4 regions of the Arthrobacter sp. Hb9-2 genome follow, and region 1 is predicted to be linked to each of the others. Evidence: riboswitches for the same ligand, from Rfam matches in the RefSeq annotation. Region 1 holds a riboswitch; each other region holds the start of a gene.
The links. Region 1 has a riboswitch for S-adenosylmethionine ahead of metX (homoserine O-acetyltransferase MetX). Riboswitches for the same ligand answer to the same signal wherever they lie in the genome.
Positions count from the first base shown of each region.

Region 2: another riboswitch for S-adenosylmethionine. It lies ahead of AC5RV1_RS08190 (cobalamin-independent methionine synthase II family protein); the one in region 1 lies ahead of metX (homoserine O-acetyltransferase MetX).
Region 3: another riboswitch for S-adenosylmethionine. It lies ahead of AC5RV1_RS14285 (aminotransferase class V-fold PLP-dependent enzyme); the one in region 1 lies ahead of metX (homoserine O-acetyltransferase MetX).
Region 4: another riboswitch for S-adenosylmethionine. It lies ahead of AC5RV1_RS13040 (DUF1737 domain-containing protein); the one in region 1 lies ahead of metX (homoserine O-acetyltransferase MetX).

Region 1 is NZ_JBNHGJ010000009.1:46,793-52,339, forward strand. Features, by position in the region: gene AC5RV1_RS07375 (S8 family serine peptidase) at 1-154, opposite strand, end outside; SAM riboswitch class IV at 405-520, shown strand; gene AC5RV1_RS07380 (bifunctional o-acetylhomoserine/o-acetylserine sulfhydrylase) at 564-1,889, shown strand; SAM riboswitch class IV at 1,985-2,100, shown strand; gene metX (homoserine O-acetyltransferase MetX) at 2,113-3,228, shown strand; gene AC5RV1_RS07390 (MFS transporter) at 3,409-4,791, shown strand; gene AC5RV1_RS07395 (zinc-binding dehydrogenase) at 4,895-5,547, shown strand, end outside.
Region 2 is NZ_JBNHGJ010000010.1:81,668-87,214, forward strand. Features, by position in the region: gene fbaA (class II fructose-bisphosphate aldolase) at 1-364, shown strand, start outside; gene AC5RV1_RS08180 (DUF3151 domain-containing protein) at 365-787, shown strand; gene AC5RV1_RS08185 (uracil-DNA glycosylase family protein) at 940-1,572, opposite strand; gene AC5RV1_RS08190 (cobalamin-independent methionine synthase II family protein) at 1,783-2,988, opposite strand; SAM riboswitch class I at 3,000-3,106, opposite strand; gene AC5RV1_RS08195 (M14 family zinc carboxypeptidase) at 3,326-4,387, shown strand; gene AC5RV1_RS08200 (adenylosuccinate synthase) at 4,649-5,547, shown strand, end outside.
Region 3 is NZ_JBNHGJ010000025.1:4,073-9,619, reverse strand. Features, by position in the region: gene aroA (3-phosphoshikimate 1-carboxyvinyltransferase) at 1-211, shown strand, start outside; gene rsgA (ribosome small subunit-dependent GTPase A) at 195-1,310, shown strand; gene hisN (histidinol-phosphatase) at 1,359-2,171, shown strand; SAM riboswitch class IV at 2,328-2,441, shown strand; gene AC5RV1_RS14285 (aminotransferase class V-fold PLP-dependent enzyme) at 2,478-3,911, shown strand; gene AC5RV1_RS14280 (class I SAM-dependent methyltransferase) at 4,022-4,780, shown strand; gene AC5RV1_RS14275 (metal-dependent transcriptional regulator) at 4,812-5,525, shown strand; gene AC5RV1_RS14270 (fluoride efflux transporter FluC) at 5,526-5,547, shown strand, end outside.
Region 4 is NZ_JBNHGJ010000021.1:58,042-63,588, forward strand. Features, by position in the region: partial or broken gene AC5RV1_RS13020 (HNH endonuclease signature motif containing protein) at 1-34, opposite strand, end outside; gene AC5RV1_RS13025 (DUF1905 domain-containing protein) at 237-539, shown strand; gene AC5RV1_RS13030 (O-succinylhomoserine sulfhydrylase) at 598-1,806, opposite strand; gene AC5RV1_RS13035 (rhodanese-like domain-containing protein) at 1,807-2,217, opposite strand; gene AC5RV1_RS13040 (DUF1737 domain-containing protein) at 2,214-2,492, opposite strand; SAM riboswitch class IV at 2,506-2,620, opposite strand; gene opgC (OpgC domain-containing protein) at 2,951-5,329, shown strand; gene AC5RV1_RS13050 (flavin monoamine oxidase family protein) at 5,473-5,547, shown strand, end outside.

The DNA of each region.
Region 1 (5,547 bases):
ATTGGACAAGGTAGCGGCCACTTTCACCCGCAGCAGCGGAAGGAGCGGCGTGCGCTGCGGACGCCAGCCAGGGACCGGCTGCCACCGCGCCTGAGCAGAGGGCGACGGCGGAGAGCAGGACGGTGCGACGTGCCAGGCGAGAGAATTGGGGCAACTGAATGTGGTCCTTTGGTGTGGAAGAAGAAAGGCGAGGTGACGTGTTCCCGGCTCAAATCTAACGGGGGATTGGCGGCAAACGGTCAACCTTCGCTCAATCCTGCGCATCTTCTGCGGAACCTTGGGAAATCAACATGTGGCGCCTCCTGGCTCCACCCCGTCAGGAAGTGTCGTCCAGCAACAGGGCGGGAAGTCACACCCGGTCACACTCGTGGCGGCGGGCACGTGGAGTTCCTAGACTGGGCCCAGGTTATGAGCGCCAGCGCCAAGCCCCGGCTCGCTGGCCGGCAACCCTCCATCCGCGGTGGGGTGCCCCGGGTGAGGACCTGGCTGTCCGGCAATGGCCGGATGGCAAGCGCGGCCCGCGGTGCTTCGAGCATGCCGGGCCCATGTCAAAGGAGCCTTAAATGTCCAACGGATGGTCTTTCGAAACCCGCCAGATCCACGCAGGACAAGAGCCGGACGCTGCCACGGGTGCCCGTGCCCTCCCCATTTACCAAACCACGTCCTTTGTTTTCCCCAGCGCTGAAAGCGCCGCGAACCGTTTCGCGCTTGCCGAGCTGGCGCCCATCTATACCAGGATCGGCAATCCCACGCAGGAAGCCGTGGAACAGCGGATCGCCAGCCTTGAAGGCGGCCTGGGAGCCCTGCTGCTCAGTTCCGGCCAGGCCGCTGAAACTTTTGCGGTGCTGAATATTGCCGAGTCGGGGGACCACATCGTGGCCAGTCCGAGCCTTTACGGCGGCACCTACAACCTCTTCGCCCACACCCTTAAGAAGTTTGGCATCTCCGTCACGTTTGTGGCGGACCCGGACAACCTGGACCAGTGGCGCGCTGCAGTGCAGCCCAACACCAAGCTGTTCTTCGGCGAGGTTGTCTCCAATCCGCGGCAGGACGTCCTGGACATCGAGGGGGTGTCCCAGGTTGCGCACGAGGCCGGAGTGCCCCTGATTGTGGACAACACCCTGTCCACCCCATACCTGATCCGCCCGCTGGAATGGGGTGCGGACGTTGTGGTGCACTCAGCCACCAAATACCTGGGTGGCCATGGTTCCGCCATCGCCGGCGTCATCGTGGACTCCGGAAAATTCGACTTCGGCAAGGACCCTGCGAAATTCCCCGGCTTCAACACCCCGGACCCCACCTACAACGGGTTGGTGTATGCCCGCGACCTCGGCGCCGACGGTGCCCTGGGTGCCAACCTGTCCTACATTTTGAAAGCCCGGGTGCAGCTGCTGCGCGACCTTGGCTCGGCAGTGTCGCCCTTCAACGCCTTCCTGATCGCCCAGGGACTGGAGACGCTGAGCCTGAGGGTGGAACGTCACGTCGCCAATGCCTTGGACGTTGCCCAATGGCTGGAATCGCGTGACGACGTCGAATCCGTCGCCTACGCCGGGCTGCCGTCCAGCCCCTGGTACGAGCGCGGACGCAAGTACGGACCCAAGGGTACCGGCGCGATCGTGTCGTTCAACCTCGCTGGCGGCGCGGAGGCGGGCAAGCGCTTTGTGGACGCCTTGGAGCTGCACTCCCATGTGGCAAACATCGGTGACGTCCGTTCCCTGGTGATCCATCCGGCGTCGACCACCCACAGCCAGCTCTCGCCGGAGCAGCAGGTGGTTGCCGGCGTGAATCCCGGCCTGGTGCGGCTGTCAGTGGGGATCGAGCACATCGATGACATCCTGGCGGACCTCCAGGCTGGCTTCCGGGCGGCCAAGGAGGCCACTGGCGCCTAGCCGTACCCAGGGCACCAGCGCGGCGGCGGGCCGGGGAAGTCACAACCAGTCACACTCTTGGCGGCAGGCAGGGCCTGTTTCGTACACTCGAACCAGGTCATGAGTGCCAGTGACAGCCCCGGCTTGCTGGCCGGCAACCCTCCTTCCGCGGTGGGGTGCCCCGGGTGAAGACCTGGCCTGCCGGTCATTCGACGGCGGGCAAGCGCGTAGAAGAGGTCTTGCCATGACGGTTACCGTCACCCGTACCACCGTCCCCGAACACGGGATTGTCCGCTATGCCTCCATCGGGGGACTGAAGCTGGAAGCCGGCGGATACCTGCCGGACGTCACCCTGGCCTACGAAACCTGGGGCACACTCAATGAGGACGGCAGCAACGCCGTCCTCATTGAACACGCTCTGACCGGCAGCACCCACGTAACCCGCGGCGACACAGAAGAACCCGGCTGGTGGGAACAACTCGCCGGGCCGGGCGCGCCGGTGGACACCAACCGTTTTTTCGTGGTGTCCATCAACATAGTGGGCGGCTGCTATGGGTCCACGGGGCCGTCGTCGCTTGCTCCGGACGGAACGCCCTGGGGCTCGCGTTTTCCGCTGGTGACCCTGCGGGACAGCACTGTGGCGGAGGCCCGGCTGGCCGACCAGTTGGGGATCGAGAGCTGGTTTGCCGTGCTGGGCGGCTCAATGGGCGGGGCGCGGGCGCTGGAATGGGCTGTCACGTATCCGGAGCGGGTGCGGCGCTGTGCTGTGATTGCCGTGGGCGCCGCGAGTACCGCCGAGCAGATCGCCTTTGCCCAGGCGCAGACCCTCGCCATCCGGCAGGACGCCAACTTCAACGGCGGTGACTACTACAACGGACCCGCTCCCGAGGAAGGCCTGGCCCTGGCCCGGCGCATCGCCCACATCACCTACCGCTCCCCGGTGGAGCTGGACGGACGGTTCGGACGCGCGCCGCAGGCGCCCGAATCGCCGCTTCAGGGCGAGCAGCTGGCAGCCCGCGGGCGCTACCAGGTGGAGAGCTACCTGGATCATCAGGGCACCAAACTGGTCCAGCGCTTCGACGCCAACAGCTACATCGCGATCACAGAGGCGCTGATGAGCCACGACATCTGCCGGGGACGGGGGTCGCTCGCCCAGACCCTGTCCAGTGTCAGTGCGCGCTTTTTTGTCGCCGCCGTGGACTCGGACCGGCTCTACTTTCCGTCCCAGTCACGGGAGCTGGCGCGGGCGCTTCCCGGAAAGGTGGACGTCCACCTCATCGAGGCGCCTATCGGGCACGACGGGTTCCTCACCGAGATCGGCCAGCTGGGATCGCAGCTCCGGCAACACCTTTCGGCATAACGCCACAACCAAAAGCCAGAATATGTGCATAAATGCAGATGGGCTCTGCATGATTCGCCGTTGAGCTGGGCGTGGAGGCAGACCATACTCAATGGGACCCGGCGGTTCGTGGCCAAAATCACGTGTATCCGCCACAGCCTGTCCCAGTGGTGTCGAAGACGACGCCGAAGGAGTTCATAAATGAGTACGGAAAGCTCCGCCGCACGGCGGCCAGAGGAAACCGACGTTAAGGCCTCAGGCCTGAAGAAAGTCGTTACGGCCTCCATGGCCGGCACCGTTGTTGAGTGGTACGAGTTTTTCCTCTATGCCTCCGCCGCCACCCTGGTGTTCGGCAAAATGTTCTTCCCCAATTCAGGGACCGAACTGGACGGCATCATCGCCGCCTTCGTCACCTACGCCGTAGGCTTCGTGGCCCGCCCCATCGGCGGCATCGTCTTTGGCCACTTCGGCGACAAGTTCGGCCGCAAGCAGTTGCTGCAGCTGAGCATCATCCTGGTGGGCGTAGCCACCTTCCTGATGGGCTGCCTGCCTACCTTCGCCCAGATCGGCTACTGGGCTCCGGCCCTCCTGGTGTTCCTGCGCTTCGTGCAGGGCTTCGCCGTCGGCGGTGAATGGGGCGGCGCCGTGCTGCTGGTTGCCGAGCACAGCCCCAACAAGTCCCGCGGGTTCTGGTCCAGCTGGCCACAGTCGGCGGTACCGATGGGCAACCTCCTGGCCACCGGCGTGTTGTTCACCCTTTCGGCCACGCTCTCCCAGGAAGCATTCCTCGGCTGGGGCTGGCGAGTCGCCTTCTGGCTCTCCGCCGTCATCGTGATCGTTGGCTACTACATCCGCACCAAAGTCCAGGATGCACCGATCTTCATTGAAGCCCGCAAGGAAGTCACGGTGGAGAAGAAGGGCTACGGTGTTGCCGAAGTCTTCCGCCGCTACCCGCGCGGTGTCTTTACCGCCATGGGCCTGCGTTTTGCCGAGAACATCCTGTACTACCTGGTGGTGACGTTCTCCATCACCTACCTGAAGATCGTCGTCCAGACCGACACCTCCCGCATCCTCCTGCTCCTGCTCGTGGCGCACTTCATCCACTTCTGCGCCGTCCCGCTCGTCGGCAAGATGTCGGACGCATTCGGCCGGCGGCCGGTCTACATGGCAGGCGCCATCCTCGGTGGCACCTGGGGCTTCTTCGCCTTTCCCATGATGGACACCGGCAACGACATCGTCATCCTGGCCGCCATCACCATCGGCCTGCTGTTCCACGCGCTGATGTACGCGGGCCAGCCGTCCATCATGGCCGAGATGTTCCCCACCCGGATGCGGTACTCCGGCGTTTCCCTGGGCTATCAGGTGACCTCCATCGTCGCCGGTTCACTGGCACCGATCATCGCCACGTCGCTGCTCAATAGCTTCAAGTCCTCCACTCCGGTGGCGCTGTACCTGCTGGGAGCCTGCATCGTGACCGCCATCGCCGTGTTCTTCCTCAAGGAGACCCGCGGCATCTCGCTCCACGACGTGGACGCAGCCGACGCCCAGGGCACCGCGGACTTGCTCGCTTCCGGCAAGAAATAGTCACTGTCACCACCAGAGCCAAAAAGCACCAACTGCCCGGACCCGCGACCCCGCAGGCCCGGGCAGTTGGGCGTCATTGCCTTCGACGAAGTCAGGATCTCCCATGAAAGCAGCCGTCCTTTACTCCACCGTCCCGTCCGGCACCAGCTACACCGAAGCGCATCCCCTTCGGGTCGAGGAGCTTGACCGGCCGGAACCCCGCGCAGGTGAGTTGGGCATCACCATCACCTACTCGAGCCTGTGCCACTCGGACCTGTCCGTGGTGGACGGCTCCCGCGTCAGGCCCCTTCCCATGGCACTGGGACATGAGGCTGTTGGGCGGGTTGCCGCGGTGGGTGAAGGTGTTACGGACGTTTCCCCCGGGGACCATGTGGTCCTCGTCTTCGTCCCCAGCTGTGGAGACTGCCGGGCGTGCCGGGCGGGCCGTCCGGCTCTCTGCCACCGCGCAGCGGAAGTCAACGGGTCGGGGGACTTGCTGCATGGTGAGGCCCTGCTGCGGACGCCCGCAGGGGAGCGCATTAACCACCATCTCGGGGTTTCGGCCTTCGCCGATTACGCGGTGGTGGCCAGGGAATCGGTGGTGGTCATCGACGACGACGTCCCCGACACTGTTGCGGCAATGTTCGGTTGCGCCGTGCTCACCGGGATGGGAGCTGTCCTCAACACGGCGGCCGTCCAGCAAGGCCAGTCCGTCGCTGTCTTCGGACTCGGCGCCGTGGGGCTTTCGGCCGTCATGGCCGCGGCGCTCGCTGGTGC
Region 2 (5,547 bases), on a different contig from region 1:
CGTTAAGCTCCGCCCGGAGATCCTCAAGGACATCCAGGCACAGGTGGGCGCCAAGATCGGCAAGGACAGCCCGTTCGACCTCGTGTTCCACGGCGGTTCCGGCTCCTCCGACGAGGAAATCGCCGACGCCGTTTCCTACGGCACCATCAAGATGAACATCGACACCGACACCCAGTACGCCTACACGCGTCCGGTGGCGGACCACATGTTCCGCAACTATGACGGTGTCCTGAAGGTCGACGGCGAAGTGGGCAACAAGAAGACCTACGATCCCCGCGTCTGGGGTGCTTCGGCCGAAGCCGGCCTGGCAGCCCGCGTGGTGGAGGCGACCAAGCAGCTCGGTTCGGCCGGAAAGACCTTCTAGATGTCGGACGAGTTCCGCAAGAACCTGATGGGCCCGGAACCCACGCTCCTGCCTGCCGAGACGGAGGTCTACCAGCAGCTGGAAGCCGGCCAGGAAGCCCTGGACCTGGTGGAGAAGCACCCCACTTCCTCGTTGTTGTGGGCCGTCCTGGCTGAAGAGGCCTGGGCCGAGGGACGCACCATCGATTCCTACGCTTACTCACGCGTGGGCTACCACCGTGGGCTGGACTCGCTGCGGCGCAACGGCTGGCGCGGCGTCGGCCCGATCCCGTGGGAGCATGAGCCCAACCGCGGCTTCCTGCGGGCGCTGTACTCGCTGGGGCGGGCTGCTGCGGCGATTGGCGAGGCGGAGGAGCCGGAACGGATCGAGAAGTTCCTGAACGACTCGGACCCCACGGCGAAAGCAGCCATCGAAGGCGAGTAATACGCATTGCGGTAAAGAACGACGACGGCCGGTCACCTTCTTTGGAAAGGTGACCGGCCGTCGTCGTACGTGCAGGAGTTTTTGTCCAGATACGCAGCTCAAAACGCTGTTTTGGCCTGCATATCTGGACAAAACTCACAGGTTTGAGGGGATTAGCTGGCTTTCTGCAGGCCCGTCCGCGCCATCGCGTCGGCGTAGGCCACGCGCATGTCCTCGAGGTACTCCTCCTGGCGGGCGGGCGAGCCGGCGAACGCGCGGCCGCTGAGGGAGCGCACCTTGTAGGTCTTCAGTCCGCGACGCCAGAGCAGCGGCACCTCCGTCTTCAGCAGCAGGTTCGCCAGGCGGTTGGCCTCCGTGCCGTGGGCCACGATCACCGAGGCACGCGGAACCAATGCCAGGAACTTCAGCAGCGGCTTGAGGCCCGCGGAAATCTGGTCCGGCGTGAACTTCCCGTTGGCCTCCCCGGCGACGTGCCAGGGATGGACGTTCCACGGCATAACGAACTCCGGCCGCAGCCCCAGCTTCCACTGGATCCCCAGCATCCGGGTGGCGGCGTCGTGGTCGCCGGCGGTGATGAATCCGGACGGGTCGGCCTCGCCGATGTTCGAGTACAGGCTGATGATGCGGCACTCGTCGACGTCGTGCATGGGGTCCACGTAGGGCACGATGGTGCCCGGCTTGGTCCCCTGCAGGGAATCGCACAGTTCGTTGACGGCTGCAACATTCGGTTCGTAGCGGCGGTTCAGAAGCTGATCATGGAAAGATTCGGGTGCCAGGGCTGTCATGTAGTGCTGGGTCTCCTGCGGGGATTGGTGTTGCTGCCACCGCGAAAATGGGCGCACAATGGCGCAGCAGATCCGAAGTGGTTGAAATGGGGCGGACCGATTCCTGGTCGGCCTTTACCAGTTTAGCAAGCCCTGCGAAACGAAACGCCGGTCCCGCGCACCCAATCCAAGCGGGGCACGGAACCGGCGGTTTGCGTTTTCTGTTCCGGGCTACCAGAGCCGCTTGGTGGCCCGGCTCGCACCCTCGCCCAAGGCTTCCAGCTTCGTGAAGGCGATCTGCGGGTGGACCCTGCCGCCCAGGCCGCAGTCGGTGGAGGCGATGACGTTCTCCCGGCCCACAACGTCTGCGAACCGTACGATCCTGTCTGCCACCAGGTCCGGGTGCTCCACCACATTGGTGGCGTGCGAGACGATACCCGGGATGATGACCTTGCCCTCGGGGAGCTTGGTCTCCTCCCAAACCCGCCACTCGTGCTCGTGGCGGACGTTGGCAGCCTCGAAGGAGTAGCCCCCGGCGTTGATCTGCAGCATCGTGTCCACCAGGTCCGCAAGGGGAAGGTCGGTGGTGTGCGGGCCGTGCCAGGAGCCCCAGCAGAGGTGGAACCGGACCTGCTCCTCGGGAAGGCCGCGGAGGGCGTAGTTCAGGGCTTCCACGCGGATTTGGGTGAACTTCAGGTAGTCGGCCACACTCGGCTCGGGGCTGATCTGGTCCCAGTTCTCGGCGATGGAGGGATCGTCGATCTGGAGGATCAGGCCGGCGTCGATGATGGCCTTGTACTCTTCACGGAGCGCGTCGGCGCAGGCGTAGATGTATTCCTCCTCCGTGGCGTAGTACTCGTTGGTGATGCGTGAGGCGCTCCCGGGGGAGAGTGCGGCAACAAACCCTTCCTTCAGACCGGCGGCGGCCAGGCCTGCTTTCAGGTTTGCAATGTCGGAGGCGACGGCGTCCTGGCCCGTGTAGACGAGCGGTCCAGTGACCTTGGGGAAGGGCTTGGGGCCACCGGTGAAGATGCCGCTGGTGGGATCGTTGTAGGCCTCTGCAAAGTGGGTGCGGTCGCGGCGATGGATGAAGCCGGTGAGCTGTACGTTGCCCGGGGTGGATTCCTTCGGTTCAACCGCCCACTTGGCGTCGTTGTCCAGTTCCAGCCCGCCCATGCGTGCGAAGGAATAGGACCACCATGCGCCATAGTCCACAGCGGCGGACATCGCGTGCCCGTATTCGCCGTCGTTGGGGATGTCGATGCCGAGGCCCTGCTGGCGCTGGACCAGGTCCACCACGGAAGCGGTAAGGAGTTCGTTGAAGCCCCCGACATCGGAAGGGTTCTCTTCGCGGGCGGCGTTGGCGGCGATCAGCTCAGGGGTACGCGGCAACGATCCGGCGTGGGTGACGCGGATGTGGTCTGTGTTCAGGGACATGCTGGATTTCCTTTCCATCGGTCCTGGCAGTAGCACCTTCGCAGGCAGGACGTACCTGCACTCTGTGGGGTTGCTGCGGCGTCATCGATCCAGGTCTCTCGGCCGCTCCGGATGGGCACTCTCACTTAAATGCACCGGTACGCCCGGGAGCAAATCCGCTTTCGGATTGTGTCGGCGGGGACACGAGAGCCGGAGCTTTCAGAACGTAATAACTGGCTGCAGATTGGTGTCACCTCATTGACAGCCTTTGTCGAGGTTGGTTGTCTTTTGTCACAGCTCGCGATGGGGGACATGGCGGGCTGGACGCACCTAATGCACTCGAAAGAGGTACCGCACCGTGAGAAAAACCCTGGCAACCTTCAGGACCCTGGCAGTTTCCGGAGCCCTGGCACTGGCAGCAGTAGCCGCGCCGGCACCGGCGATGGCCGTGGGCGAAGGCCCCAACTATGACGGCAACGGCCAAATCACCACATCGAAGCTTGCCACCTACGAGCAGATGGTCTCCTTCCTCAAGGACCAGGACGCCCGCCAGGGCGCCATGGAGCTGGAGGTCATCGGCCAGACCGTGAAGGGCCGGGACATACACCTGGTCAAGTACATGTCGGACCCGGCCAAGCCCACCATCCTTTACCTGACGCAGCAGCACGGCAACGAGCAGCTCACCACCGAGGGCGCGCTGGAATTCGTCAAGCACCTGGGCACCGGCAAGTCCGCAGACATTCTCGGCGGCGCGAACATCCTGATCGTTCCCATGCTTAATGCGGACGGCGCCATGGGGGACGTGAACTTCCCGCTGGACGACTACCTGGCCAAGGGTGACCGCAACATGACGCGGTACAACGCCGAAGAAGTGGACCTCAACCGCGACCACGTAGCCAAGGTCCAGCCGGAAACGCAGGCGCTGCACAATAACGTGATGCGCAAGTACCGGATCGATTACATGATCGATCTGCACCACCAAGGCACCCGCAGCGAACGCGACGGCAAGCTGGTTTCCGGGTCCATCCTGTACCCCACCACGCCGAACGCCGATCCCGCAGTTGTTGAAAAGTCCAAGCAGTTGGGCGCCGTCGTCTTCGATAACGTCGACTCCACCGGTTGGGGCCACCTCGGCAAGTACGTCGGCGGCAGCGCCGAAACGATCAGCCGCAACGGCATTGCCGTGGAATACGGGATCGCTACGCTGCTGTTTGAGATGCGTGGCATGTCCGACCACTATCTGGACGGCTACGCCCTGGGGCTCCGAAGCAACGGATACCTGATCAAGCAAACGGTCACCACCCTCACCGCAACCGCCGCAGCAATCGCTGATGGATCAATTGCCGACGCCGACACCTCCTTCTGGGACAGCCTCGCCACCCAGACCTCCCGCCCCGGCGAGGAAGCTGACGACGAGTAGCGTCACCGCTGACAGCCCGCCGCGGTCCTTTGCCGCGCAGGAGTCCTTTACCCTGCAAGAAGGACCGCGGCGGCCCAACGAGTGGACAAAGTCCCTCATCGGCTAAACTTGGGTGGTAAGAGCCCCGGAACTCTTGCGTCGCTGTGCCGCCCGCGGACCAGCGAAGGCCGGTTTATTCGGGGCATTCTCATGAACGGCGCTGCACCAGGCCGCCACGTTGTGGCATGGCACGGGCAGCCCGAACGAATGGGGGAGGATCCCATGCCAGCAATTGTGATCGTAGGAGCCCAGTGGGGCGACGAAGGAAAAGGCAAGGCGACCGACCTGCTGGGCGGCCGCGTTGACTACGTCGTCAAGCCCAACGGCGGCAACAACGCCGGGCACACCGTCGTCGTAGGCGGTGAAAAATACGAACTCAAGCTGCTTCCGGCAGGCATCCTCAGCCCCAACGCGGTACCCATCATCGGCAACGGCTGCGTTGTTAACCTCGAGGCGCTGTTCCAGGAGATCGAAGGCCTCCAGGCCCGCGGCGCCGACACTTCAAAGCTTCGCGTCTCTGCGAACGCACACCTTGTTGCTCCCTACCACCAGGTGCTGGACAAAGTGACGGAGCGCTTCCTTGGCAGCCGCGCCATCGGGACCACGGGCCGTGGCATCGGCCCCGCCTACATGGACAAGGTGGCCCGCCTGGGCATCCGGGTCCAGGACGTGTTTGACGAGTCAATCCTCCGCCAGAAGGTGGAAGGTTCGCTGCGCCAGAAGAATGAACTCCTGGTCAAGGTCTACAACCGCCGCGGCGTGCTCGTGGATGAGATCGTGGAGTACTTCCTGTCCTTCGCCGACCGGCTCCGCCCGCTGGTCATCGACAGCACCCTGGTCCTCAACTCTGCCCTGGACGAGGGCAAGGTGGTCCTGATGGAAGGCGGCCAGGCGACTTTCCTGGACGTGGACCACGGAACCTACCCGTTCGTCACCTCCTCCAACCCCACGGCCGGCGGAGCCTCCGTGGGGTCGGGCATCGGGCCAACCCGCATCTCCCGCTCCATCGGCATTATCAAGGCGTACACCACACGCGTTGGCGCCGGCCCGTTTCCCACGGAGCTTTTCGACGAGATGGGCGTCTACCTGCAGAAAACCGGCGGTGAATTCGGCGTCAACAC
Region 3 (5,547 bases), on a different contig from region 1:
GCACGCCGGCGTCGTCCACAGTTACGCCGACCACCGCATGGCCACTGCCGGAGCCATCCTGGGCCTGGCGGTGGAGGGCGTGCAGGTGGAGGACATCGCCACGACTGCCAAAACTATGCCGGACTTTCCCCGGTTGTGGGCAAGCATGCTTGCCCAGGCAGGCTCGTCCAACACCGGCACGGAAGGTTCAACCGGTGGCGCGGAGCACTGATTCCTGGGATGAATCGGATGTCCGAATCCGCCCCAGCAAGAAGGGCTCGCGCCCTCGCACCAAAGACCGGCCCAGCCATGACGACGCCGTCACGGGACGCATTATCACCGTTGACCGCGGCAGGTATACGGCTGTGGTGGGTGAGGACTCCGGCAACGAACGCGTAGTCATTGCAGCGAGGGCGCGGGAGCTGCGCCGCAACCCGGTGGTGGCGGGTGATTTCGTATCCCTCGTAGGCGATGTCTCCGGCGAACCGGACACCCTGGCCCGGTTGGTCAAGATCCAGGACCGCAAGACCCTCCTGCGCCGCAGCGCGGACGACACCGATCCCGTGGAACGCGCCGTCGTGGCCAACGCGGACCAGCTCGTAGTTGTGGTGGCGGCTGCCAACCCCGAGCCCCGCACGGGCTTCATCGACCGCGCCCTGGTGGCGGCGTACGACGCCGGGATTGAGCCGATCCTGTTGGTCACCAAGGCGGATGTCAAGGATCCAGCGGAGCTGTTGTCCAATTACACCCACCTCGACTTCCCCGTGATCATCAGCCGGACGGCCGATTCCACCGCATCTGGGATCGATGCCCGCTCGGACGACGGACTGTCCGCACGCCTAGACAGCGGGGCTGTCGCGGAACTCCGCGGCTATCTGGATGGAAAAGTGACAGTCATGCTGGGGCATTCAGGCGTTGGCAAGTCGACCATGGTGAACGCGCTGACCGGTGCGGAGCGTGCCACCGGCGGGGTTAATGCGGTGACGGGTCGGGGCCGCCACACGTCGTCGTCGGCGCTGGCCCTGAGGCTGGCGGACGCACCCGCCGGCAGCTGGATCATCGACACCCCGGGCATCCGTTCCTTCGGCCTGGCGCACGTGGACCCGGACCGGATCCTGCGCTCCTTCCCGGACCTCTCCCCCGGCATCGAGGACTGCGAACGCGGCTGCAAACACACCGCCACGGCAGTGAACTGCGGGCTGGACGCCTGGGTGGGCGGCGGGCATGCCGGCGCCACCGGAGAAGCCCGGCTGGCATCCCTGCGGCGCCTCCTGGGCACCGACCCGCGGCTGGAGGCGCAGGAGGCGAAGGAACTGGGCAGCGTCAACTGACGGTGCCGATCTCCCAGCAGAACCGCGCGCAGACGGTAGTTTGGAACCATGATCCAACCCGCTTCAAGCTATAACGATGACCTGCGCCTGGCGCACGTCCTGGCAGACTCCGTGGATGACCAGACCATGAGCCGCTTCAAGGCCCAGGACCTCCAGGTGGAGACCAAGCCTGACCTGACGCCGGTCACCGACGCGGACAAGGCGGCAGAAGAAGCCATCCGCGGCCAGTTGTCCCGCTCCCGTCCGCGTGATGCAGTGCTCGGTGAAGAGTTCGGCAGCACCGGCCACGGGTCCCGCCGCTGGATCATCGACCCCATTGACGGCACCAAGAACTTCGTCCGCGGCGTCCCCGTCTGGGCCACCCTGATCGCCCTGGTGGATGAAGGCGAGCCCGTTGTTGGAGTGGTGAGTGCTCCCGCCCTGGGCAAGCGCTGGTGGGCGGCCAAGGGCATGGGCGCTTACATGGGACGGTCGCTGGCTGCTGCCACCCGGCTCCGCGTCTCGAATGTCGCCAACCTTTCGGACGCTTCGTTGTCCTACTCCAGCCTGGGCGGGTGGAAGGAGCGTGGCAATCTGGACAACTTCCTGGGCCTCACCGAGGACGTGTGGCGGACCCGGGCCTTCGGCGATTTCTGGTCCTACTGCCTGGTGGCCGAGGGCGCGGTGGACATCGCTTGCGAACCCGAACTCAACCTTTACGACATGGCGGCACTCGTGCCGATTGTGGTCGAAGCGGGTGGCCGGTTTACCTCGCTGGAAGGGGAGGACGGGCCGTTTGGCGGCAACGCGCTGGCCACGAACTCCATCCTGCACTCCGAGGTACTCCGCAGGTTGAACCCTGACCTGGACGATCTCCTCTAGGCACCTTCACCGAACAATCAGCGGCGGGCGGCTCCCAAAGGAGGCGCCCGCCGTCGTTTCTTCGGCCAAAGCAGCACTTTTCGGCAGGCGTAACAAAGCGCTTAACATTTGAGCCGGCTTCAAACCTTCCTGCCCCATGTCCTACGCTCTTAACCAGGTCACGAGTGCCAGCGCGAAACCCCGGTTTGCTGGCCGGCAACCCTCCAACCGCGGTGGGGTGCCCCGGGTGACGACCAGGCCGGTCCGGAACGGATGCGGCAAGCGCGGATTCCCGGAGCAGGGAGTCCTTTTCGAAGTGAGGTCTCTGTGACAACTGCCACCGTCTCCCCCAACGCCGCCGCCCAGCCCATCCAGGCTGAAGCCGCTGCCCTCTTTGATGCCCGCCGCGCTGTCGCCGGCCGTCCCCTTGCTGCCGTCACAGGTGCGGAAATCCAGGCGCCCCTCATCTCCGGCGGGCACGTCCGCTATGCAAACCTCGACTATGGTGCCTCGGCTCCCGCCCTCTCCGTAGTCTCGGCCTACCTCAACGAGATCCTGCCCTTCTACGCGAGCGTCCACCGCGGCGCCGGCTACGCGTCCCAGATCAGCACGTCCGTTTACGAGAACGCACGCAGCATTGTTCGGGACTTCGTGGGCGGCCGCCCTGACGACTCGGTGATTTTCACCCGCAACACCACCGATTCCCTCAACCTGCTTGCCGGTTGCCTGCCCGCGACGGACGGACGTCCGGACGGCGACGTCCTGTACCTGGACATCGAACACCACGCGAACCTGCTGCCGTGGCAGGGTGTCCCCCACCGGAGCATCGTTGCCGCTGACACCATCGCCGGGACCATCGAGTCCGTCCGCGCTGAGCTGGAGCAGGGCGGCGTGAGCCTGCTCGCCGTCACCGGCGCCTCCAACGTCACCGGTGAAATTCTTCCCATTCGGGCCCTCGCCGCGCTCGCCCACGAATACGGCGCACGGATTGTGGTTGACGCGGCCCAGCTTGCGCCGCACCGCCGCGTAAACATCGCCGCGGACGGCGTCGACTACCTCGCCTTCTCCGGCCACAAGCTCTACGCACCGTTCGGTACCGGTGTGCTGGTGGGCCGCGCCGACTGGCTGGACGCCGGAACGCCCCACCTCGCAGGCGGCGGCGCCGTCAAGGAAGCCAGGCTCGACGGCGTCAGCTGGGCCACCGGCCCTGCCCGCCATGAGGGCGGCTCGCCCAACGTCCTTGGCGCAGCAACGCTGGCCCGCGCCACACAGGTGATCGCCGGCCTGGACCAGGAACAGTGGCACGCCCACGAATCGGCCATCCGCTCCTTCCTGGTGGAAGGCCTGCAGAACATTGACGGCGTGACCGTGCACCAGATCTTCAAGGACACCAACCCGGATACGGACACCATCGGCGTGGTCAACTTCTCCGTGGAAGGCTACGACGCCGGTCTCGTGGCCGCCTACCTGTCCGCGGAACATGGCGTAGGCCTGCGGGACGGCCGCTTTTGCGCGCACCCGCTGCTGAAGCGGCTCGGGCTTCCTTCCGGTTCCCTCCGGGCCAGCTTCGGCGTCGGCTCACGCCTAGAGGATGCAGAACGGCTCCTTGCCGGCATCGACTCGCTGCGCCGAAACGGCCTGGGGTGGGACTACGTCGTCGACGCGGGGCGCTGGGTTCCCGCCAACGACGCGCGCACGTATCCGCACTGGGCACCGAACACTCCGGGGACCGCCGGGGCCGCCCCCTGCATCGACGACTGAACACTGTTGCCGTCCGCTGCCGGCACTGACTCTGCTTATTGATCTTGCCTCAACGTCGGGTGCGGTAAATTCGAAGGATACCCAAGGGCATCGGACGAAGGAGGCCACGCGTGGTACGGGGTGGCCCCAGGCTTGATCACGGACGGCGGCGGGAGCTCGGCCAAAGCTTCCAGGACGGCGGCCGGGACTACCAGCAGGTCCGTCCGGGCTACCCGGAAGAATCAGCCCGCTGGCTGGTGCCCCCGGGTGCCCGCGAGGCGCTCGATGCCGGTGCCGGCACCGGCAAGTTCACCGAACTGCTGCTGGACATGGCCCTGGCCGTCACGGCCGTGGACCCCTCTGCCGACATGCTCGAGCAGTTACGGGCGCACTATCCCGCTGCCACGGCAATCCACGCCACCGCGGAGGCAACGGGCCTGCCCGACGCAGCTTTCGACGTCGTAAGCGTTGCCCAGGCATGGCACTGGTGCGACGCCCTGGCCGCAAGTACCGAACTGGCACGCGTCCTCCGCCCGCACGGGACGCTGGGCCTGATCTGGAACCAGTTGGACACCTCTGTCCCCTGGGTCCACCGGCTCTCCCGGATCATGCACGCAGGGGATGTGTACAAGCCGGACTTCCGGCCGCTCGTGGGACCAGAGTTCCGGGGGCTTGAGGGCCACGTCACCCACTGGCAGGACCGCGTCAGCACCACGGACCTGGTGGAGCTCACAAAGTCCAGAAGCTACTATCTGCGCGCCGGCGAAAGCACCCGCGCCAAGGTGTTGGCCAACCTGGACTGGTACCTCCACGACCACCTGGGCCACAGCCTGGAAGAGGAGCTCGAACTGCCGTACCTGACGCTTACCTGGCGGGCCTTCAAGGCATGACGGAGAACAGGCAACGGGTAGGCTTGGAGCTGTGAAGACCAGCGCGCCCTCCTCCTCCATTGAGGATTACGTCAAGGTCATCTACTCCTTCACGGAATGGCAGGACAAGGCCATCACGTCCTCCCAGCTTGCGCAGCGCCTTGGCGTCGCCAACTCCTCGGTCTCGGAAATGGTCCGCAAGCTGAAGGACCAAGGCCTCGTTGACCATAAGCCCTACAGCGCCATCACGCTGACGGACGCCGGCGTCCGGCTGGCCCTTTCCATGGTGCGGCGCCACCGCCTGATCGAGACTTACCTTGTCCAGCAGCTGGGCTACAGCTGGGACGAGGTCCATGACGAAGCCGAGCTGCTGGAGCACGCCGTCTCGGACACCTTCATTGAGCGGGTTGCGGCCAAACTCGGGAACCCGCAGCGGGATCCGCACGGTGACCCCATTCCCACTGCCGACGGGAAAGTGCTGATGCCGCGCGCCCACCTGATGGGTGCGCTGGACCAGGGGCACACCGGCAGGATCACCCGGATCAGCGATGAGAACCCGGATTTGCTCCGTTATCTTTCCGCCGAGGAGATAGACCTCGACGCCGAGGTGGAGGTTGTGGGCCGCAAGCCGTTCGGCGGCGCCCTGGTGGTGCGGATCAGGAACTCGGGCAGGACCAGGGACTACGACCTGGCCGACGAAATCACGTCCGCCCTGTGGGTGCACAGCGACCGTCCCCACCCGGGCTGCCTGCTGGGAGACAGCTGAATGAACCCTGCCGGCATGCCGG
Region 4 (5,547 bases), on a different contig from region 1:
CCTCCGCCTGCACCACTGCCGCGTTCGTTTCCATGCCCCCATCCTCTTGCGAGGGTCTGACAAAACAGGGCCTAAAAGTCCTCCTGCTGGAAAAGAAACTAAAAAACTTCTCAGCCTGCAGTTCCGTCCCCCCGGCACGCCTGATGCTCGCTTCAGCGGTGCGAACAGCAGGGCAACAAGACAGGAAAAATCAGCAACGGTGGTGCCCCGGCAAGGGGGCATGCCATACTCGGCGCGTGACGGCGTTGTACTCCTTCAAAGCTGAGCTGTGGCTCTACCCCGGTGAGGCGGGCTGGCATTTTTTGACGCTCCCAACAAACGTCGCGGATGACATCCACGAACAAAGCGCCGGCTCCAGCAAGGCATTCGGATCCGTCAGGGTGACCGCGGAGATTGCCGGGCACTCCTGGCAGACCTCGCTGTTTGCGGACCAGAAAGCCGGTTCCTACCTCTTGCCCGTGAAGAAGGCCATCAGGGACAAAGCCCGGATTAGGGAAGGAGACGAAGTGGCCGTCCAGCTCTCCTTCGAAGAGGTCTGATAGAGCCCCGCCCACATAACCGCGAGGGTGCCGGAGCGCGCCCCACCGTCAGGCACCTCTAGATCTGCTTGAGCGCCTGTTCCAGGTCGCCAATCAGATCGTCCACGTCCTCCAGGCCCACCGAAAGCCGCACCACGCCGTCGCTCAAGCCAATGGCTGCCCGCCCCTCCGGACCCATCGCACGGTGGGTAGTAGTGGCCGGGTGCGTGATGAGGGACTTTGCATCCCCGAGGTTGTTGGAGATGTCGATGATGCGCAAACCATCCAGCAGCGCAAAGGCGGCCTCCTTGCCCGAGCGGCCACCCGTCGTCGCAAGCTCCAGGGTGAGAACCGTGCCGCCGGCGCTCATCTGCTTTGCCGCCAGTTCGTACTGCGGGTGCGACTTCAGGAGCGGGTACTTCACCCAGCTCACCGCGGGCTGCTGCTCCAGCCACTCGGCCAGCCGCAGGGCGGACGCGGATGAATGGTTGACGCGCAGGGCCATGGTCTCAAGGCCCTTGGTGAGCACCCAGGCGTTGAAGGCGGACAACGACGGGCCCGTGTGGCGCATCAGCTGCTTGACCGGCCCCTCGATAAATTCCTTGGTGCCCAGGACGGCGCCACCCAGGACTCGTCCCTGGCCATCGATGTGCTTCGTGCCGGAGTAGACGATGACGTCGGCACCTAGCTGCCCGCAGCGCTGCAGCAGGGGAGTCGCAAAGACATTGTCGACGACGACGGTGGCGCCTGCCGCGTGCGCGAGGTCGCTGACCGCGGCGATGTCGACGATTTCCTGCATCGGGTTGGAAGGCGACTCAAAGAAGACGGCAGTGGTGGGCTGGGACAGGGCGTCGCGCCACTGTTCCAGGTCAGGACCGTCCACGAACACCGTCTCCACACCCCACCGCGGCAGGATCTCGTTCAGGATCACAAAGCAGGAGCCAAACAGCGAGCGGGCGGCCACAACGCGGTCGCCGGCAGCCAGCAGCGCACCCAGGGCGGTAAACACGGCAGACATGCCGGACGCCGTCGCAAAGCACGCCTCGGTTCCCTCAAGGAGGCGGAGGCGTTCCTGGAACGTGGCCACCGAGGGGTTGCCGTAGCGGGAGTACACAAAGCGCTCATCCTCGCCCGTGAAGGCGCGCTCGGCAGCGGCGGCGGATTCGTACACGAACCCGGAGTTCAGGAATACAGCCTCGCTGGTTTCCTGGAAGTTGGTGCGGTCCAGTCCGCCGCGCACGGCCTGGGTGTCGGGGCTCCAGCCGGCAGCGTCTTCGTTGAAGGTCACTTAGTTCTTTCCAAGGTTGGTGGGCAGTCCCCGGTTCTTCCATCCGTTGACAGTGCGTTCGCCGTAACGGTCCGGCTCGCCTTCAAAGCCCTCCAGCACGTTGTAGGAGGTGAAACCGGCCTGGGTGGCGGCAATGGCGGCCGCGATGGAACGCTGCCCGGAGCGGCACAGGAATACCAGTTCGGTAGACGGATCCTCGGGCGCCTGCTGGGCCAGGGAGCTAATGAAATCAGGGTTGGGAATGCCGCCCGGGAACGTCCACTGGATGAACAGCGGATCGTTGTCGGTGGCCTTGGTGTCAGGGATGCCGATGTGGGCCCATTCGCCCTCAGTGCGGACATCCACCAGGATGGCTCCCTGCTCCAGCTTTTCCCACGCCTCCTGGGGCGTCAAGTCTCCGGCGTAGCTCATGCGTGGCCCTCACCGTCGAACTCGAGGTCTTCGCCTGCGGATTCGAGGTTATCCACTGCGGTGGCGACGGCGGCATCAGCCGAAGCGATGGCCGCCGGCAGGACCAGGGCCTGGGCAACGATGACGCTGCTGCCGTTGAACGTTGCCGCCGGGCTGCCGTGCAGCACGTAGCCCTCGGCCAAGGCGGTGGAAATCCGTTCACAGAAAGACCTGTCATCCGGGCCGGTGACAAGCCGGTACGACAGTCTCTCTTCAGGGGCAGGTGCGTCGGACACGACGGATCTCCTTCTCTCACGCTTGCAACTCGAATCGGTCGATATGCCGAGTATTCACCTGAGGCACCCCGCCGCGAAAGGAGGGTTGCCGACCGGCCAGTCAGGGCTTGGCGCCGGTACTCATTACTCCCCAGAAACGTAACACTTGGCGCGCAGGGGCGCACCGCCGCCGTCGTCATGTTCCGTAACTGAACGGGGCGCGGTGCAGCAGGCGGCGATTTCCGCGACACCGGAGGAACCGACGGCGGCGGCATCACCGCAGGTGGGCGCCCTTTTCCGGCCTTTTGCGGACGCCCCGCCAGATAAAGTTTCATACGGGGCAGTCCCCATCATCAGAACCAGCACCGGGGGTCCACATCAGCACGCTAACTGCCGCGCCACAGCACCCTGCCGGCCCTTACCGGGTACGCCGGCTGCGCGTAGTTGGGGCGCTCCTTGCCACACTGCTGATTGCCCTCGTGGCAGTGGTGTTGCCCGCAGGGTCAGCCCAGGCCGCGCGGAGTTTTCCTGAAGAGGGAAAGCCGCTGCTGGGCGCCGTCCTTGAATGGGGTGAGGACTCCGCCGCCGGTTTCGCCGACCGGCTGGGTGCTTCGCCGGCTATTTTTGGCCACGACATAGCGTTTCCCTACCGCTCATCAGAGCAAAACGACATCGAGGGATTCCTGGAACAGTCCTCCCTGCAGGGTGCCCACGCGATGCTCACAGTGAAGCCCACGATGCCGCTGGACCAGATCGACGCCGCGGCTGCGAGGCCCTTCGCCGAAAGGGTGCTGGAGCTTGCGTCCAGTTTCAAAGGACAGCTGCTTGTCCGGTTCGCCCCGGACATGAACGCAAGCTGGGTTGAGTGGGGCCAGCAGCCGGCTGCCTACCGGGGGGCATTCAAGGCTGTGACAGCGGCGTTCCGGGAGGTCGACGGCGGTGGGGGCGTTGTGATGGTCTGGGAACCGTACCTGGGCACGGATTATCCGTTCGACCGGAACCGGAACGCGCCCGCACAGGGAAGTGATGGGTTCGCGCTGCTTGATACCAACGGCGACGGCGCCTGGAACGGCTCGGACGCAGCTTACGAACCCTACTATCCCGGGGACGATGCGGTGGATTGGGTTGGCCTGACCGCCTTCCACGACGACACCGCCGGTGGTGCTGCCGTCAACACAGTTCCCCGCGCCGGCCAACTGCGGGAAATGCTCACGGCCTCCGGCGGTGAAAACTTCTACGCCAGCTATGCAGAGGGAAGGGACAAGCCGTTCCTCCTGCACACCTCCGCGTTCTACAGCCCGGCCTCCGGCGGCGCATCCGAAGCGGCCATCAAGGCCGCTTGGTGGGACCAGGTGGTGGGGACGGCCACCGCTGCCGGGTTCCGCATGACAGGCGCGGTGGTGTGGGACGAGCGGACCAGTACGCGGGACACCGGAGTGGCAAGCATCGACTGGCGGCTCACCGGAAACCCGGGCATCGCCAACGCCGCCCTGGGCACATTGGAAGCGTCCCCCATCGTCGCAGGCCCGGTCACCGAGGTCAGCTCCGGCAGCACGTACGTCCGGGCAAACACCCTTACGGGGGCCGCTGCCTGGACCGTGGGCGCGGCGCTCCTCATCCTCCTGGTTGCCCTGTGGCAGATTCCCCGCCGGGTCAATGCCGCTACGGCGTGGGGATATTCAGACCCGTCCAGCAGGGATGCGCGCGTGGATATGCTGCGCGGCCTGGCCATTGTCTTTGTTGTGGTCAACCACTTGGGCCTGACCTCGCTGTTCCAGCTGCTCACCCAGGAGGCGGTGGGCTTTGTTTCGGGTGCCGAGCTGTTCGTCCTCTTCTCCGGACTGGTGGTCGGCATGGTGTACGGGCCCAGGGCCAAGGATGACTTCGGAACGGTGGTTGAACTAACCTCCCGGCGGGCCGGCAAGCTTTACCTGACGGCACTGATAGTCCTCATTGGCGTCTTCCTGGTCTCATTGCTGCCGATCTTCCGGACTGACCCCCTCACCACCTTTGTGGACCAGGGAACGGGCGGGGCAGGGCACGACGGCGCCGGCCGTACCTATGACCTTTATGCCGGCATGGAATCCCTGTTCCAGTTCCCGGTGCCGCCGCAGGTGCTCCCTGCCATCCTGCTGCTGCAGTTCGGACCCTGGCAGTTCAACGTGATGGGCCTTTACGTGGTGCTGCTCCTTGCCAGCCCGCTGATCCTGGCTGCGCTCAACCGCGGCAAGGCAATCTGGGTGCTGGCCGGAACCCTTGCGGTCTACGCCGTGGGAGCTGCCACGAGGATCCGGCTCCTGCCCTCCCAGTTCGAGGACTCGTTCCCGCTGCTCGTGTGGCAGGTGCTGTTCGTGATCGGACTCGTCGCCGGCTACCATCGGCGCAGCATCGTCGCCTGGTTGGCGGGACAGACCTGGCTGGTGGCCGCGTGCACCGCCGTCGCACTCCTGTTCGCGTTTCTCTCGTGGGGCAACCCCTACCTGGCGAACGGCTTCGATGTCCGCCTCGCCATCATCCCGGACGCCGTGTACCGGAGCATGTACGACTTATTCTTTGGCCGCACGTATCTGGCGCCGGGCCGGCTTCTTAACGTCCTGGTCCTGGTGGTGGCGGCCTACGCCTTCCTCACCGCATACTGGCAACCCGTGCAGCGCGCACTCGGCTGGTTCCTGATTCCGCTGGGCCGCGCCACCCTCTATGTGTTCATCATGCACGTGGTGCTGATTGCCGTGGTGGCCAATATTCCAGCACTGCAGCAGGAGAACGTGCTGCTCAATACCGCCGCATATGCCGTAGTGCTGGGGCTCCTGTGGGTCATGGTCCGGACCAGGTTCCTCTTCCGGATTATTCCCACATAGCGCATTCGCAGGAGCTGCCTGTACCATCCGGGAAGCGTTTACTTCGCGGAAATGTGAACGCTACAACACTGACATTGTCACAGCATTTGACGAAACATTTCCCCCATACGATCACCGCGTAACAGTCCGGTGAAAGGGAAAAAATGACAGATGCGACTCGCAGGAACTTCCTCCGCTACGTGGGCATGGTGGGAGGAGCCGGGGTGATGTACGAGACC